DNA from 2 places in the Sinorhizobium prairiense genome. Region 1 is predicted to be linked to the other one. Evidence: predicted binding sites of a transcription regulator. Region 1 holds the regulator's gene; the other holds the start of a gene.
What was found. The regulator PhoB, encoded in region 1, activates phosphate uptake and scavenging genes when phosphate is short. The targets are predictions, from matches to a motif close to TGTCATNNANCTGTCAT.

Region 1 (7,627 bases):
CGTTGACATAGAAGGCGAAGAGCAGAAATCCGCCGGCAAGACCGTTCGCGGCCGGATCTGCGATGATGAAACCGAGTGGGACGGCCCCGTAAAAGGTGAAATCGAGAACGATGTCGAGAAAGCCGCCGAAATCCGTTTTCCGGCTCGCGCGGGCGACGGCTCCGTCGAGGCCGTCGCAGAGCCGGCTCACAAGGATCAGAGCGGCGGCGGGCAGGTAAGCGCCGAGACCGATGAGCAGGGCTGCCGCAAGGCCAAGGCAAAGGCCGAGGATGGTGACGGCATCGGCACTGACCCCGCGGCCGGCCAGTGCGGCGCCGAACCTGTCCAGAACCGGATCGAGCCGCCTGCGAAGCACGCCGTCAAGCATTGCCGCTGCCTCCTGGGAAATTTGATACCACTCGCACAATCTCGCCGTTATTCTTGACGAAACCATATTGCTGTAGAATACGCGTACGGATTTGAAATAGGGTGTTGCACATGTACCGCGCGCTGACACGCGACATCGAAGTGACGGTCGAGCCGTACTACCTGGAAGAACAGTCGGATCCCGACGACAGCCGCTATGTCTGGGGCTATCGCATCATCATAGCGAACCATTCCGGGCGCGCGGTCCGGCTGATGACCCGCTACTGGCACATCACCGACGAGAACGGTCAGGTGGACGAGGTGAGCGGCCCCGGCGTGATCGGCGAGCAGCCGCTGCTCAACCCCGGCGATACCTACGAATACTCCTCCGGCTGCCCGCTGGATACGCCCTCCGGCGTGATGTTCGGCCATTACAGCATGGAGGCGGAAGGCGGGGAGACTTTCGATGTCGCCATTCCCGCCTTCTCGCTCGATTCACCGGGCCTCGTCCGCACGCTTAATTGATTCAGCGCGCAATTCAGCGCGGCTGCGCTATTGCGGGCGGACTTCGCTCGCCTCGAAGCGGTAGGTCGTCGAGCAGAACTCGCAGGTCACCTTGACCAGGCCGTCCTCGACGCTGGCTTCGATATCCTCGTTACCGAGCCCCACCAGAACGTCCTTGATCTTCTCGCGCGAGCAGCTGCAGCGATCGTAGACCGCCTGCGGCTCATAGACGCGCACGCCGCGCTCATGGAACAGACGGTACAGCAATCGCTCGGTACCGACCGTCGGATCGGTGAGTTCATCGGTGTCGATCGTCTCGACCATCACCTTGGCTTCCGCCCAGAGGTCGTCCTCGTCGAAGAAATCCTCGTGGCCTTCGTCACCGTCGCCGCCCGGCAGATCCGCCTGGCGCATCCTGTCCGGCGCGTCGGGCAGGAACTGCGCGACCATGCCGCCGGCGCGCCAGCGGTGCCGCGGCTTGCCGTTCTCGTCCTTGTCGAGAAGCTCGGCAACGGCGAGGCGCACCCTGGTCGGTATCTGCTCCGACTGGCGGAAATAGGCACCGGCGATGTCCTCGAGCGTCGCCCCGTCAAGCGCGACGATGCCCTGGTAGCGCTGCGTGTGCGCACCCTGGTCGATCGTGAAGGCGAGGACGCCGTTGCCCAACAATTCATGAGGCTGGACGCGCCCGCTCTTTTCGGCGTCGGCAAGCGCCTCCTCATCATAGCGCGCATAGGCGCGGACGCGGTCCGGCGTCGAGAAATCCGCAACCACAAGATCGACCGGTCCATCGCCCTGTGTCTGAACGATCAGCTTGCCTTCGAATTTCAGAGACGTGCCGAGCAGGACCGTCAACACCACTGTTTCGGCGACAAGCCGCGCGACAGGAAGCGGGTAACCGTGCCGCTCGAGAATGGCATCGAGCATCGGACCAAGCTGGACGGCGCGGCCGCGCACGTCGAGTCCCTCGACCTGAAAGGGCACGACGTGATCGTCACCGGCAAAATCGAACTCGCCAAGTCCCGGCGCTGTTTCTGTCATCGCTTGCTCCTTGCCTCGACCATGGTCACGCGGATCGATTCAATCCGGGATGTGGCCATGACCCATTCCAAAAACTGCATGCGGGATGCGGATGGAAACCGCTCGTTTCTTTTGATTTCCGACACGGCTTGCATCGAGTGCACCGGCGCGCACCGGTACAACCGCCCGCCATTCCATTTGATCCCGTCATGGACGAATTTCTCCGCCGGCATTTGCTCTGCCTTAAAGCACCCCGCAGGGCGCCAAGCGCAGGATAGCCGGCGTGGGGCGACTGGCCGATTTGATGATCGGAAGGCCCCGCTCACCGCTCTAAATCGTGTTGCACCGTCCAGATTTCAAGAGAACGCCTTCAGCCGTCACACCGCGCCCATGCACCAGGCGAGGATCGATTTCTGCGCGTGCAGCCGGTTCTCGGCTTCGTCGAAGACCACCGACTGCGGGCCGTCGATGACCTCATCGGTCACTTCCTCGCCGCGGTGCGCCGGCAGGCAATGCATGAACAGCGCGTCGGGCGCTGCATGCTTCATCAGTGCGCCGTTGACCTGGTAGGGCTGGAAGACGTTGTGACCGCGGGCGCGATGTTCCTGGTTCATCGAGATCCAGGTGTCGGTGACGACGCAGTGTGCGCCGGCAACCGCCTGCTCCGCCTCGTGGCTGAGCAGGATCTCGGCCCCGTTGTTGCGCGCCCAGTTCAGGAACTTGTCATGCGGTTCGGAGCCGAGCGGCACGGCCATGTTCATGCGGTAGCCGAAGCGCGCCGAGCCTTCGATCAGCGAGTGAAGCACGTTGTTGCCGTCGCCGGTCCAGGCGATCGTCTTGCCCTTGACCGGTCCCCGGTGCTCCTCGAAAGTCATGATATCGGCCATGATCTGGCACGGGTGCGTATCGTCGGTGAGCCCGTTGATGACCGGCACGGTCGCATGCTCCGCCATTTCCAGAAGCCGGCGGTGATCGGTCGTGCGGATCATGATCGCGTCGACATAGCGCGACAGGACCTTCGCCGTATCGCCGATCGTCTCCGCCCGGCCGAGCTGCATTTCCGTACCCGACAGAAACAGCGTCTCGCCGCCGAGCTGGCGCATGCCGACATCGAAGGAAACACGCGTGCGGGTGGACGGCTTCTCGAAGATCATCGCGAGCATCTTGCCGGCAAGCGGCTTCTCGGCAGTCCCTGCCTTGGTCGCCGACTTGCGGACGCGGGCATCGTCGATGATGGTCCTGAGGTCGGTGGCCGTCATGGCCGAGAGATCGAGGAAGTGTCTGGTCATACTGCCTTGTTTCCTGTCGTAGAATCCGTTTGTCGGCCCCGCCCGGGCCGGATCGATCCGAAACGTCGGGGCATTCAAGCCGCGGCGTTGCCGCTCTTGCCACTCACCGCCTCCGCGGCGCGTTCGAGCCGTGCCAGTCCTTCGCGCGCCTCCGCGGGGGTGGTGATCAGCGGCGGCAACAGGCGCAGCACGTTTTCGCCGGCCGGGACGACGAGCAGCTTCTCGGCGCGGATCGCCTTCAAAAGGTCCGCGGAGGGCACCTTGGCCTTGATGCCGAGCATCAGCCCGTCGCCGCGGATTTCCTCGATCACGTCCGGAAAACGATCCTTCAGCGAAGCGAGCCCCTGACGGAAGACGAGAGCAACCTCGCGCACCTGATCGAGGAAGCCTTCGGCGAGAACGACGTCGAGCACGGCATTTCCGACCGCCATTGCGAGCGGGTTGCCGCCATAGGTCGACCCGTGCGTGCCCGCCACCATGCCGGCGGCCGCCGCTTCCGTCGCAAGGCAAGCGCCGAGCGGGAAGCCGCCGCCGATGCCCTTGGCTACGGCCATGATATCCGGTTTGATGCCAGCCCATTCATGGGCGAAGAGCTTGCCGGTCCGGCCGACACCGGACTGGACCTCGTCGAGGATCAGAAGCAGGCCGAACTCGTCGCAAAGTTCGCGCAGCCCCTGCATGAATTCCTTCGATGCCGGCCGAATGCCGCCCTCGCCCTGGATCGGCTCGACGAGGATCGCCGCGGTTTCTTCATTGATCGCGTTCTTGACCGCCGCGATATCGCCGAAGGGGACCTGATAGAAGCCCGGCGCCTTCGGCCCGAAGCCCTCGATGTATTTCTGCTGTCCGCCGGCGGCGATCGTTGCGAGCGTGCGGCCGTGGAAAGCACCTTCGAAGGTGATGACGTGGAACTTCTCGACGTGCCCCTTGGCGAAGTGATAGCGCCGCGCCGTCTTGATCGCACATTCGAGCGCTTCCGCACCGGAATTGGTGAAGAACACCCGATCGGCGAAGGTCACCTGGGTCAGCCTCCGGGCAAGGCTTTCCTGCCCCGAAATCTCGTAGAGATTGGACAGATGCCAGACCTTGTCGGCCTGCGCCTTCAGCGCCTCGACGAGATGAGGATGGGCATGGCCGAGCGAGTTTACGGCGACACCGGCAGCGAAATCGAGATAGCGCGTGCCGTCTTCGGCGATCAGCCAAACGCCTTCACCTCGTTCGAAACGCAACGGCGCGCGCAGATAGGTGTCGTAAAGCGGCGTGGTTGCGGCCATGTCGAGCTCTCCTTCATTCCGGCGGCACGGACCATTCGGCCCGATAAAAATCAAAAATGCCGCCTTGCGGCGGCGACAGGCACTATTCCCATTTCGCACCGCGATGTCAACAAAACCAAGGTTTGCAGGCGCTTTGCGGATGCCGATTCCGAAGCACGAAAAAATCGCACTCTGGGACTTGCAAAAATGCAACGCTCCGACAGCAAGTTGGGGAAAACCGCGAAATCGATTCGGCGCGATTCCGGCGACTCTTGCCACGGAGTCACCCTGCCGGTAGGTTAACATTCAATTACTAGACGCATGCGGCGGACCTAGTCACCAAAAGTATTATCGCGTTGAATCTTCGGGTTTTTCCCGGAGAGCGGTGACGGATTCCGCCATCCCAACGCCGAGAACGGGGAGTGCAGAGATGAACTGGACTGACGAGCGGGTCGAGAAACTGAAGAAGCTGTGGTCGGAGGGCCTGAGCGCCAGCCAGATCGCGGCGCAGTTGGGCGGCGTCAGCCGCAACGCGGTCATCGGAAAGGTTCATCGGCTGAGCCTGCCCGGGCGCGCCAAGGCCGGCGGAAGCACGACCGCTGCAGCCCGGCCCAAACGGGCGACGTCTGCCCCGCGCGCACCGAACTATGCTGCGCGTTCCGTAACACGCACCGTGACCCGCACGGCCGGTGCGACCGCGCTCAAGGAAGAGCTCGCAGTCGACCTGGAAATGGACCAGGAGCTGCAGATCGACAGGAACATCGTCCTGCCGATGTCGCGGCGGCTGGAGCTCACGGAGCTTACCGAACGCACCTGCAAGTGGCCGATCGGCGACCCGCTCAAGGAAGAGTTCCACTTCTGCGGCAACGACTTCCCGGAAGCCTCTCCCTATTGCACCTTCCATGCCCGGCTGGCCTACCAGCCCTCTGCCGAGCGCCGGCGCATGCGCTGAGGCGCCTTGCTCATCCCGCTCTGGATGCACGACGAAAATCGGGGCCGGAAAGGCCCCTTTTTCTTTGCCGTGCCGCAAGCCGGCACGGGCGGCAGCGACCTTCAGCCTCAGCTCTCCAGCGAATAGCCAGCGCCGCGCACCGTCCGGATGACGTCCGGCATGTTGGAAAAGTTCAGCGCCTTGCGCAGCCGCCCGACATGAACGTCCACGGTCCGTTCGTCGACATAGATGTCGTGTCCCCAGACACCGTCCAGGAGCTGTGAACGGGAGAAGACGCGCCCCGGTGAGGACATTAGAAATTCCAGCAGCCGGAACTCCGTTGGGCCAAGGCGCACTTCGCGACTGCGTCGGTGGACGCGGTGCGTCTCCCGGTCGAGCTCGATATCGCCGCAGCGCAGGAGCGTCGACAGAACCTCGGGCTTGGCGCGCCTGAGCATCGCCTTGACCCTCGCCATCAGTTCCGGCGTCGAGAAGGGCTTGACGACGTAATCGTCGGCGCCGGTGGCAAGGCCCCGCACGCGCTCGCTTTCCTCGCCGCGCGCGGTCAGCATGATGATCGGCAGACGCTCCGTTTCCGGCCGCTGGCGCAGCCTGCGGCAGAGCTCGATACCGGAAACCCCGGGCAACATCCAATCGAGGATGAGAAGGTCGGGCAGGCGCTCCTGCAGGCGGATCTCCGCCTCGTCGCCGCGAAGGATCGTATCGACCTCGAAGCCTTCCGCCTCGAGATTGTAGCGCAGGAGAACGCTCAGGGCTTCCTCGTCTTCGACTACGGCAATCTTCGGCAACATTCAGTAGGACTCCTTCCTACGCACGACAGCCGTCATGCCGCCGCGCACGGTGGTAGGCCGCGCCGAGGCGGCCAGAACAATTCTGCATAGGCACCGGATGCCGGGCGATCTCAGTCCGTCACGGAACCCAATGTCGACGTCATGTCGTCCTTCGGCCGTTCGCCCTGCGGCTGGGCGCCTGTCGCCATATAGTAGATCGTTTCGGCGATATTGGTCGCGTGATCGCCGATACGCTCGATGTTCTTGGCGCAGAAAAGAAGATGCGTGCACGGCGTGATGTTGCGCGGATCTTCCATCATATAGGTCAGCAGTTCCCGGAACAGGGACGTGTAGATCGCATCGATCTCTTCATCGCGTTCGCGAATGCTGTTCGCCTTTTCCGGCGAACGGGACGCGTAGACGTCCAGGACTTCCTTCAACTGAACGAGCGCGAGCTCAGCCAGGTGTTCGAGGCCGCGCGCAAGCTTGCGCGGTATGCCTGAACCGGCCACGGCAATCACCCGCTTTGCGGTGTTCTTGCCGAGGTCGCCCACGCGCTCCAGGTCCGCGGCGATGCGGATCGAACCCATGATCTCCCGAAGATCCGAGGCCATGGGCTGGCGTTTGGCAATAGTGACGATCGCCTTTTCGCCGATCTGCCGTTCCGCGTCGTCCAGAATGGTGTCGTCGGAAATCACCTTCTGGGCCAGGGCGAGATCGGAATTGACGAGCGCACGGACGGAGTCCGCGACCATCTGCTCGGCGAGACCGCCCATCTCGGAGATGCGGCGCGTGAGATACTTCAACTCTTCGTCGAAGGCGGACATGATGTGTGCGTGAGACATATTCGTTTCCTCGGGGGACGCGCTGTTCTGAATGGGCCTCGTTCGGTCTTAACCGGGAGGGACGGAAAAGCGCCGCCCCTCTCCGGCCATCAGCCGAAGCGGCCCATGATGTAGTCCTGGGTGCGCTGATCGTCCGGGTTGGTGAACATTTTATCGGTATCGTTCTCCTCGACGAGATTGCCGAGATGGAACATGGCCGTGCGCTGCGACACGCGCGCCGCCTGCTGCATCGAGTGGGTGACGATCACGATCGTGAAATTCGCACGCAATTCGTGGATGAGTTCCTCGACTTTCGCGGTCGCGATGGGATCGAGCGCCGAGCAGGGCTCGTCCATCAGAATGACTTCCGGGCTGACGGCAACGGCGCGGGCGATGCAGAGGCGCTGCTGCTGGCCGCCGGAAAGCCCGGTGCCCGGCTCCTGCAGCCGATCCTTCACCTCGTTCCAGAGCCCGGCCTTCTGAAGGCTCGTTTCCACGACCTCGTCGAGCTCGGTCTTGGTGCGTGCCAGGCCATGGATGCGCGGGCCGTAGGAGACATTGTCGTAGATCGACTTCGGGAACGGATTGGGTTTCTGGAACACCATGCCCACGCGGGCACGCAATTCCACCACGTCGATCGACGGATCGTAGATATCGTCCTCGTCGAGCG
Region 2 (7,627 bases), 680 kb from region 1:
CAAGGGCGACGCCAACTGGCAGGCCGTCCAGGTTCCGGCCGGCCAGACCTATGCCTGGGACGAGGGGTCCACCTACGTCCAGAACCCGCCCTATTTCGTCGGCATGGGCAAGAAGGGTGCCGGCATTTCCGACATCAAGAACGCCCGTGTCCTCGGTCTCTTCGGCGACAAGATCACCACCGACCACATTTCCCCGGCCGGTTCGATCAAGGCGGCCTCGCCTGCCGGCGCCTATCTGCTCGAGCACGGCGTCGGGATTGCCGACTTCAACCAGTACGGCACGCGCCGCGGCAATCATGAGGTGATGATGCGCGGCACCTTCGCCAATATCCGCATCCGCAACCACATGCTCGGCCCGAACGGCAAGGAAGGCGGTTATACGATCCACTATCCCTCCAAGGAGGAGATGTCGATCTATGACGCGGCCATGCAGTACAAGGAGGAGGGCGTTCCGCTCGTCATCTTCGCCGGCGTCGAATACGGCAACGGCTCTTCGCGTGACTGGGCGGCCAAGGGCACCAACCTCCTCGGCGTCAAGGCCGTGATTGCCCAGTCCTTCGAACGCATCCATCGTTCGAACCTGGTCGGCATGGGCGTCGTACCCTTCGTCTTCGAGGAAGGCACGACCTGGGAATCGCTGGCTCTCAAGGGCGACGAAGTCGTGACGATCGAGAATCTCGCCAATGTCCAGCCGCGCGAGAAGCGCGTGGCGAAGATCACCTATGGCGACGGCTCCGTGAAGGAGGTCCCGCTCATTTGCCGCATCGATACGCTCGACGAGGTCACCTACGTCAACAATGGCGGCATCCTGCAGACGGTTCTGCGCGATCTCGCCGCCTGATCGGCGACGTATGAACAGAAAAGCCGGGGCGTCCACATCGACGCCCCGGCTTTTTATTGTCCGGTCCACAGGGTTTTGCACGGCTTTGCGGCAGTCACTCCAACGTGACTTTTCGTTGAAGAATACCCGTCGTATGTAGGGGTCTCCCCGCGCGGCAAACGCGTTGAAGCGACGCACTTCCGGATGGAAACGTTCCACATTTTCCCGGAAGTGCTCTAACGAGCACGAACAAAGACGCCATGATATCCGCCTGCACACCAACAATCCGACGTCTCGCCCTGGCGATCGGGCTGTTTGGTGCGTTCTGCGGAGCTTCCGCAGCGGATGACGGCAGGGCGGCCGAGAGCGGGCCGGTCAAGGATGGAGCGGTCAAGGACGGGGCGCTCAAGGGCGTCGTCGAACTCTTCACCAGCCAGGGCTGCTCCTCCTGTCCCCCGGCGGACGCGGCGCTCAAGAAGCTCGTCGATGAAGGCGAGGTCGTCGCGCTCGCCTATCATGTCGACTATTGGAACTATCTCGGATGGGCGGACACGCTCGCTTCCAAGGAAAACACCGAGCGGCAATATGCTTATGCGCGCATGCTCGGCCGCTACGGCGTCTATACGCCGCAGGCGATCCTGAACGGGCGCGACCACGCCAACGGCGCGGACCTGCCGGCCATCAGGAACCGGCTTGCTTTGATGGACGAGAAGGGCAAGGGCCTGTCGGTGCCGATCGCCGCCTCGATCGGCGGCGATGAAATCTCGATCAAGGTCGGTGCCGGCAAAGGCAGGGCGAACGTCGTCGTCGTCTATTTCGACCGGGCAAGGGTGGTCAAGGTCGAGAAGGGCGAGAACAGCGGCAAGGAGATCGCGTATTGGCATGCCGTGCGCGACATCCAGACCATCGGCATGTGGGAGGGCAAGCCAGCGGAATTCACGCTGCCCGCCTCGGTCCTGATCGAAGGCCAGGGCAATAGCGGTTGCGCGGTGCTGCTGCAATCGATGAAGGACAAGGAAACGCCGGGAGCCATCATCGGCGCCGCAACGGTTCTCGCAGGGCCGCAGGGAAAGCTCTGATGACAGGAAACGTTCCGCATCGCTTGCGGCGGAACAGGGGATGGTTCGGCCCGGCAGCATCGAGGGGCTGGGGCTGAGGGTTCGAAGTTACCGGACCGAACCAGCCATGTCTGCGTTCGAGAACCTCCCGCAGCATGACGGCTGGCCGGACATACGGTGGCAACGACTCTGTCCGGCAGCGGTCGGAGTGTTGCGGCGAATTGGGGCGGCGTTTTGACTGAATTGCGGCAGCCCCAAGAATTGCTGACATTGATCAACAGCTTCCGGCTTGCTTTTCCGATCGTGTGAGGCACACTGTCGTGGTCCTGTCACATTAGAAGGCCGAAATGCCGATGACTGATGAAACGGATTTGCCGCGAGGCGAAGCACGTCACTACGGCCAGACCACCTCCGATGTGGTCGTCGATCTTCACGAATACAAGCAAGCCAAGAACCCCCCGCCCGTCACCTTCCATCGCCGCGAACTCGACCTGATTCTCAAGGTCTACGGCCGTATGGTGGGCGAAGGGGAGTGGCGCGACTATGCGATCGACCACCTGAGGGACCGGGCCGTTTTTTCGGTGTTCAAGCGCGCCGGAGAAGTGCCTCTCTACCGCATCGAGAAAAACCCGAAGCTCGCCGCGAAACAGGGCGCCTTCAGCGTGCTCAACGCTCACGGGACGATATTGAAGCGAGGCCACGAGCTCGCCCAGGTGCTCAAGGCCTTCGACAAGGTGCTGAAGCTCGTCAAAACCTGACCGACATATCACTCGGAGCCGCCCCTCATCCGCCTGCCGGCACCTTCTCCCCGCAGGCGGGGCGAAGGGACAAGCGGCAGCGCTTCGCCTCGGCCCCCTCTTCCCGCGTGCGGATTTATCCCTGAATCGGTTGGCGGCGCCAAACCGCTTGCATCGAAGCGTGCCATCCGTGTTGCGAATCAGATAAGTGTATGCTTATCTGACGTCATGACTGAGAACGACATATTCAAAGCGCTCGCTGACCCGACACGCCGTGCAATCTTCGAGAAGCTGGCGAGCGGAAGCATGAACGCCAGTGCCTTGCGCAACGGAATGGACATCAGCCAGCCGGCCATGTCCCAACATCTCCACGTGTTGCGTAATGCAAAGCTGGTGCGGGAGGAACGGCAGGGGCGCTTCGTGAACTACGAGGTCGACCCGGAGGGGCTGGCGCTCGTTGCCGGATGGCTGGCGAAATATCGCGCCTACTGGCCGGCGCGGATCGATGCGTTGAAGGTCTTGCTGAGGGATATGGATCAATGAACGATGTGGAACTGAACGAGCCGGCAAGGAATCTGGTGCTCGAATACGAACTCGATGAATCGCCCGAAAAGGTGTGGCGGGCAATCAGCATGCCTGAGTTCCGTGAGCGATGGCTGCCCAGGCGGGAACTGGCTGGGGCTGAGCCTGTCTCCACCGCACCGGGCAGGGAAATTCGCTACAGAATGCGCGACGACGAACCTCCCTTTCTCGAAAGCCTCGTGGCGTTCCAGGTCAGGCCCAGCAATGACGGCGGCACGATTCTGAGAATTATCCATGGGCTGGAGGATGAGCGGCTGGCTCCGCGAACTCCGCCGGCGGCGAACAGCAACCGGCTTTGGCTGATGCGCGCCGCCTGACGCCTCATTCTACCAAAACAAGTTCATCAGACAGGAGTTCGCCTATGCGCGAAGCGATGCAACTCGTCCCTATGGTCGTCGAGCAATCCAGCCGTGGCGAGCGCTCATTCGACATCTATTCCCGCCTGCTGCGTGAGCGAATAATCTTTCTGAACGGCGAGGTGAACGATGCAGTGTCTGCTCTCGTTTGCGCACAGTTGTTGTTCCTGGAAGCCGAAAGCCCCAGAAAACCGATCCAACTCTATATAAACTCGCCCGGCGGTGTCGTTACCAGCGGCTTCGCGATGTACGACACGATGCGTTACATCCGGGCGCCCGTGCATACGCTTTGCATGGGGACGGCCCGTTCGATGGGTTCGTTCCTGCTGATGGCAGGCGAAGCGGGCGAGCGCACCGCCCTGCCCAATGCAAGCATCCTCGTCCATCAACCTTCGGGCGGCTTTCAGGGACAGGCCTCCGATATGCTCATCCATGCCGAGGAAATCAGGCGAACCAAACACCGCATGACGCGGCTTTATGCCGAGCATTGCGGGCGAACATATGAAGAATTCGAGCGCGCGATGGATCGCGACCGTTTCATGACGGCGGAAGAAGCTCTGGAGTGGGGTCTGATCGACCGCATCCTCACCGAACGGGAGTTGGGCGCTGAATTTGACGCTTGAAGCTCACCTGCGCAGGCTCAGCTCCTATAAAGCGTATCCGGATAGACGCCCTCGGCGGGCTTCGTTGCGGTTCCTTCCCCGAGCGGCCGCTGCATGAAGGCCGTATCCAGCCATCGGCCATGCTTGAAGCCGGTTGCCTTCATCAGCCCCTGCAGTTCGAAGCCGAGCGCCCGGTGCAGGGCGATCGATGAGGGGTGCGCCCCGCCGATTACCGCTATCATCTGGCGGAAGCCGAGAGCCGTACAGCGCCCGATCAGTTCGGAAAGCAGCGCCTTGCCGATGCCCTTGCCCCGTGCTTCCGGCGAAAGATAGATCGAATCCTCCACCAGGAACCGATAGGCGGTGCGGTTGCGGAAGGCGGAGGCATAGGCATAGCCGATAACCGCGCCACGCTCGTCCAGCGCGACCACATAGGGGTAGCCGTTGCCGGTGATCGTGGAGAAGCGGAGCGCCATCTCGGCTTCGGATGGCGGCGTCTCCTCATAGGTCGCGACCCCGTTCAAGACGGACTCGCGATAGATCTCGGTGATCGAGCGGAGGTCGGCGGCAACGGCGTCGCGGAGCGTGGCGGTCATGGAATTCTTCGCGCATTATGGCTGGAGATGTACTGTCTCGCATGGATGCGCCGGATCGATCAAGGCCGGCTCCGGCAAACAAAAAAGGCGGCCGAAGCCGCCTTTTCCGTCACACCGGTTCGATACTACTCGTTCCTGTTGCCAAGGAACTGCAGCATGAACATGAACAGGTTGATGAAGTCGAGATAGAGCGTCAGCGCACCCATGATGGCCTTGCGGCCGGCGACCAAGGCGTCATCGCCTTCGAAGTACATTTCCTTGAGCTTCTGCGTGTCGTAGGCGGTCAGGCCGGCGAAGATGAGCACGCCGATCACCGAGATCGCGAAGCCGAGTGCCGAAGAGGCAAGGAAGATGTTGACGACGGATGCGATGATCACGCCGAAGAGGCCCATGATCAGGAACGATCCGAGGCCCGAAAGGTCCTTCTTCGTCGTATAGCCGTAAAGCGACAGGGCACCGAACGAAGCAGCCGTCACGAAGAACGTCTGCACGATGCTCTGGCCGGTGAAGACCAGGAAGATCGACGACAGAGACAGGCCCATCAACGCCGCATAGACCCAGAAAGTCGTCTGCGCCGCGGAAACGCTCATGGAATTGATGCGGAAGCTCAGGAAGAACACCAGCGCAAGAGGCGCCAGCATCACGACCCACTTCAGGGGAGAACCGTAGATAAGCTGGGCGAATGCCGGATTAGAGGCGGCAAGCGCATAGGTTCCGTAAGCTGCCACGCCGGTGATCGCCAGGCCGAGGGCCATCAGGTTGTAGACCTTCAGCATATAAGCGCGAAGGCCTTCGTCGATCACGGCACCCGCCTGAGCGCCGGCGGGCGACATTCGGGTTTGGTAGTTTCTCAGATCAGCCATTGTTTCCTCATTTAAGCCCCGGTTGAAGTTACGGTGTCGGGCGGCGAACCTTGTCGTTCCTTTGCGCGCCCAGGCGCCGCTGCGGGGCTCCAGCATGCCTGTGGACAAATATGATGGTGAACGCCGTCATGCACAAGGGCGAAGCGCTTGGAATCGAACAAAGTCGGCCCGCCGGACCATCAAACTGGAGTGATTTACGGTTAACTCGGCCGTCATGGCCGAAATCGCGCGACAGGCATGGCAGGATCAGAGTTCCCGCAGCACCGGAGCGGCCTTTTGCCCGAGGACGCGCCAGGTTCCGGCGAGGCCGATCCCGACCGTCACGACCAGCGCAAGAACGATGGTCGCGACCGCAACGTCCGGCAGGAAGCTCGACGGCAGGGTCATGATGCGGCTGACGACGAACCAGGCCGAAACGCTGCCGGCGAAAAGCGCGAAGACGGCAGTCGCCAGGCCGAGAATGACGTATTCGTAGCTGAAGGCGCGGATCAGGGTCGCCCGCGTCGCGCCGAGCGTCTTCAGGACCACCGCATCGTGGATGCGGGCACGGTTGCCGGCGGCGAGTGCGCCGGCAAGCACGAGGATAGAAGCGACAAGCGCGACCGCCGCGGCCGCGCGCACCGCAGTTGCAAGCTGCCCGAGCAGCGTATTGACGATGTCGAGCGCGTCCTTCACGCGCACGCTGGTGATCGTCGGGTAGGCATTCGTCACCCTCTTCAACACCGCCGCCTCCTCCTCGGCCGAGGCGTCGGGATCGATGATGGTCGCGAGCCAGGCATGCGGGGCGCCGGCGAAGGTGTTCGGCGAGAAGACCATGACGAAATTGATCGACAGCGACTCCCACTCGACCTCGCGGAAATTGGCGATCCGGGCCGTGATGTTGCGGCCGAGCACGTTGACGGTCACCGTATCGCCGAGCTTCAGCCCGAGCTCGCGGGCCTCCTCCGCCGAGAAGGAGACGAGCGGCTCGCCGCCATAGTCCTCGGGCCACCAGCTGCCTTCGGTGAGTTTGGAATTTTCCGGCCTGTTCTTGGCGTAGGTGATGCCGCGATCTCCGCGCAGCACCCATTGGCCGCCGGGGGGAACGTTGCGGCTGTTCACATCCTCGCCGTTGAGCGCGACGATGCGCCCGCGCAGCATCGGCACTTCGATGATCTTGCCCTCCGGCATCGCTCCCGCGAGCACTGAGCGGAAGCCTTCGATCTCGCTGCCCTGGATGTCGACGAAGAAGAAGTTGGGCGCGCGCTCGGCCATGTCGCCGGTGAGCTCGCGCCGCAGATTGCCGTCGATGAGCGCCAGCGTCACCAGAAGAGTGAGGCCGAGGCCGAGCGACAGCACCACCGACGGCGTCAAGGCACCCGGCCGGTGAATGTTGCCGATGGCAAGTCTCAGCGCCGGCGAATTGACGCGCGGGCTGCGCCGCGCCAGCCAGGATATGAGGAGCGAAACCCCGCGCAGCACGATGAAGGCAAAGGCGATCGCGCCAAGGAAGATCAGCGAAATGGAACGGTCATAGGCAGCCCAGACCGCGAGCCCGGCAAGTCCTGCCAGGCAGATGAAGGCGCCGGCGAGATAGGGCAGGGCAGGCAAGCCCGCCGGCTCGAAACCCTGCTGCCGGAAAAGCGCAGTCGCCGGCACACGGCGCGCCCGCCCGAGCGGCAGGATGGCGAAGGTCAGCGCCGTCAGAAGGCCGAAAAGCGCCGCAAGACCCAGGGCCGAGGGATAGAGCACGAATGCGGTGGATACGGGCAGCAGGCCGGCAAGGAACTGCGCTGCCACGAAGGGGATGAGGGCGCCGAGCACGAGGCCGATCGCGATGCCGATGAGGGCGATCATCAGGATCTGCGCAAGATAGATCATCGCGACCAGCGACGCCGGAGCGCCGAGACATTTGAAAGTCGCGATGACGCTGCGCTTGCCGTCGAGATAGGAGCGCACGGCGTTGGCAACCCCCACGCCTCCGACGATCAGCGCCGTGAGCCCGACGAGCGTCAGGAATTGGGAGAAACGCGT

Region 2: N0Q91_RS18535 (DUF2794 domain-containing protein) is a predicted target of PhoB. The motif match lies at 2,195-2,211, and genes of this name have one in related genera.

The regions. Positions count from the first base shown of each region.
Region 1 is NZ_CP104131.1:2,627,130-2,634,756, forward strand. It holds gene N0Q91_RS15360 (CDP-alcohol phosphatidyltransferase family protein) at 1-367, opposite strand, end outside; gene apaG (Co2+/Mg2+ efflux facilitator ApaG/CorD) at 478-870, shown strand; gene N0Q91_RS15370 (Hsp33 family molecular chaperone) at 898-1,890, opposite strand; gene N0Q91_RS15375 (hypothetical protein) at 1,887-2,102, opposite strand; gene argF (ornithine carbamoyltransferase) at 2,247-3,158, opposite strand; gene N0Q91_RS15385 (aspartate aminotransferase family protein) at 3,233-4,432, opposite strand; gene N0Q91_RS15390 (GcrA family cell cycle regulator) at 4,842-5,363, shown strand; gene phoB (phosphate regulon transcriptional regulator PhoB) at 5,471-6,154, opposite strand; gene phoU (phosphate signaling complex protein PhoU) at 6,265-6,978, opposite strand; gene pstB (phosphate ABC transporter ATP-binding protein PstB) at 7,068-7,627, opposite strand, start outside.
Region 2 is NZ_CP104131.1:3,303,442-3,311,068, forward strand. It holds gene acnA (aconitate hydratase AcnA) at 1-841, shown strand, start outside; gene N0Q91_RS18530 (DUF1223 domain-containing protein) at 1,081-1,899, shown strand; gene N0Q91_RS18535 (DUF2794 domain-containing protein) at 2,226-2,636, shown strand; gene N0Q91_RS18540 (ArsR/SmtB family transcription factor) at 2,844-3,158, shown strand; gene N0Q91_RS18545 (SRPBCC family protein) at 3,155-3,514, shown strand; gene N0Q91_RS18550 (ATP-dependent Clp protease proteolytic subunit) at 3,559-4,176, shown strand; gene N0Q91_RS18555 (GNAT family N-acetyltransferase) at 4,194-4,751, opposite strand; gene N0Q91_RS18560 (Bax inhibitor-1/YccA family protein) at 4,877-5,614, opposite strand; gene N0Q91_RS18565 (ABC transporter permease) at 5,861-7,627, opposite strand, start outside.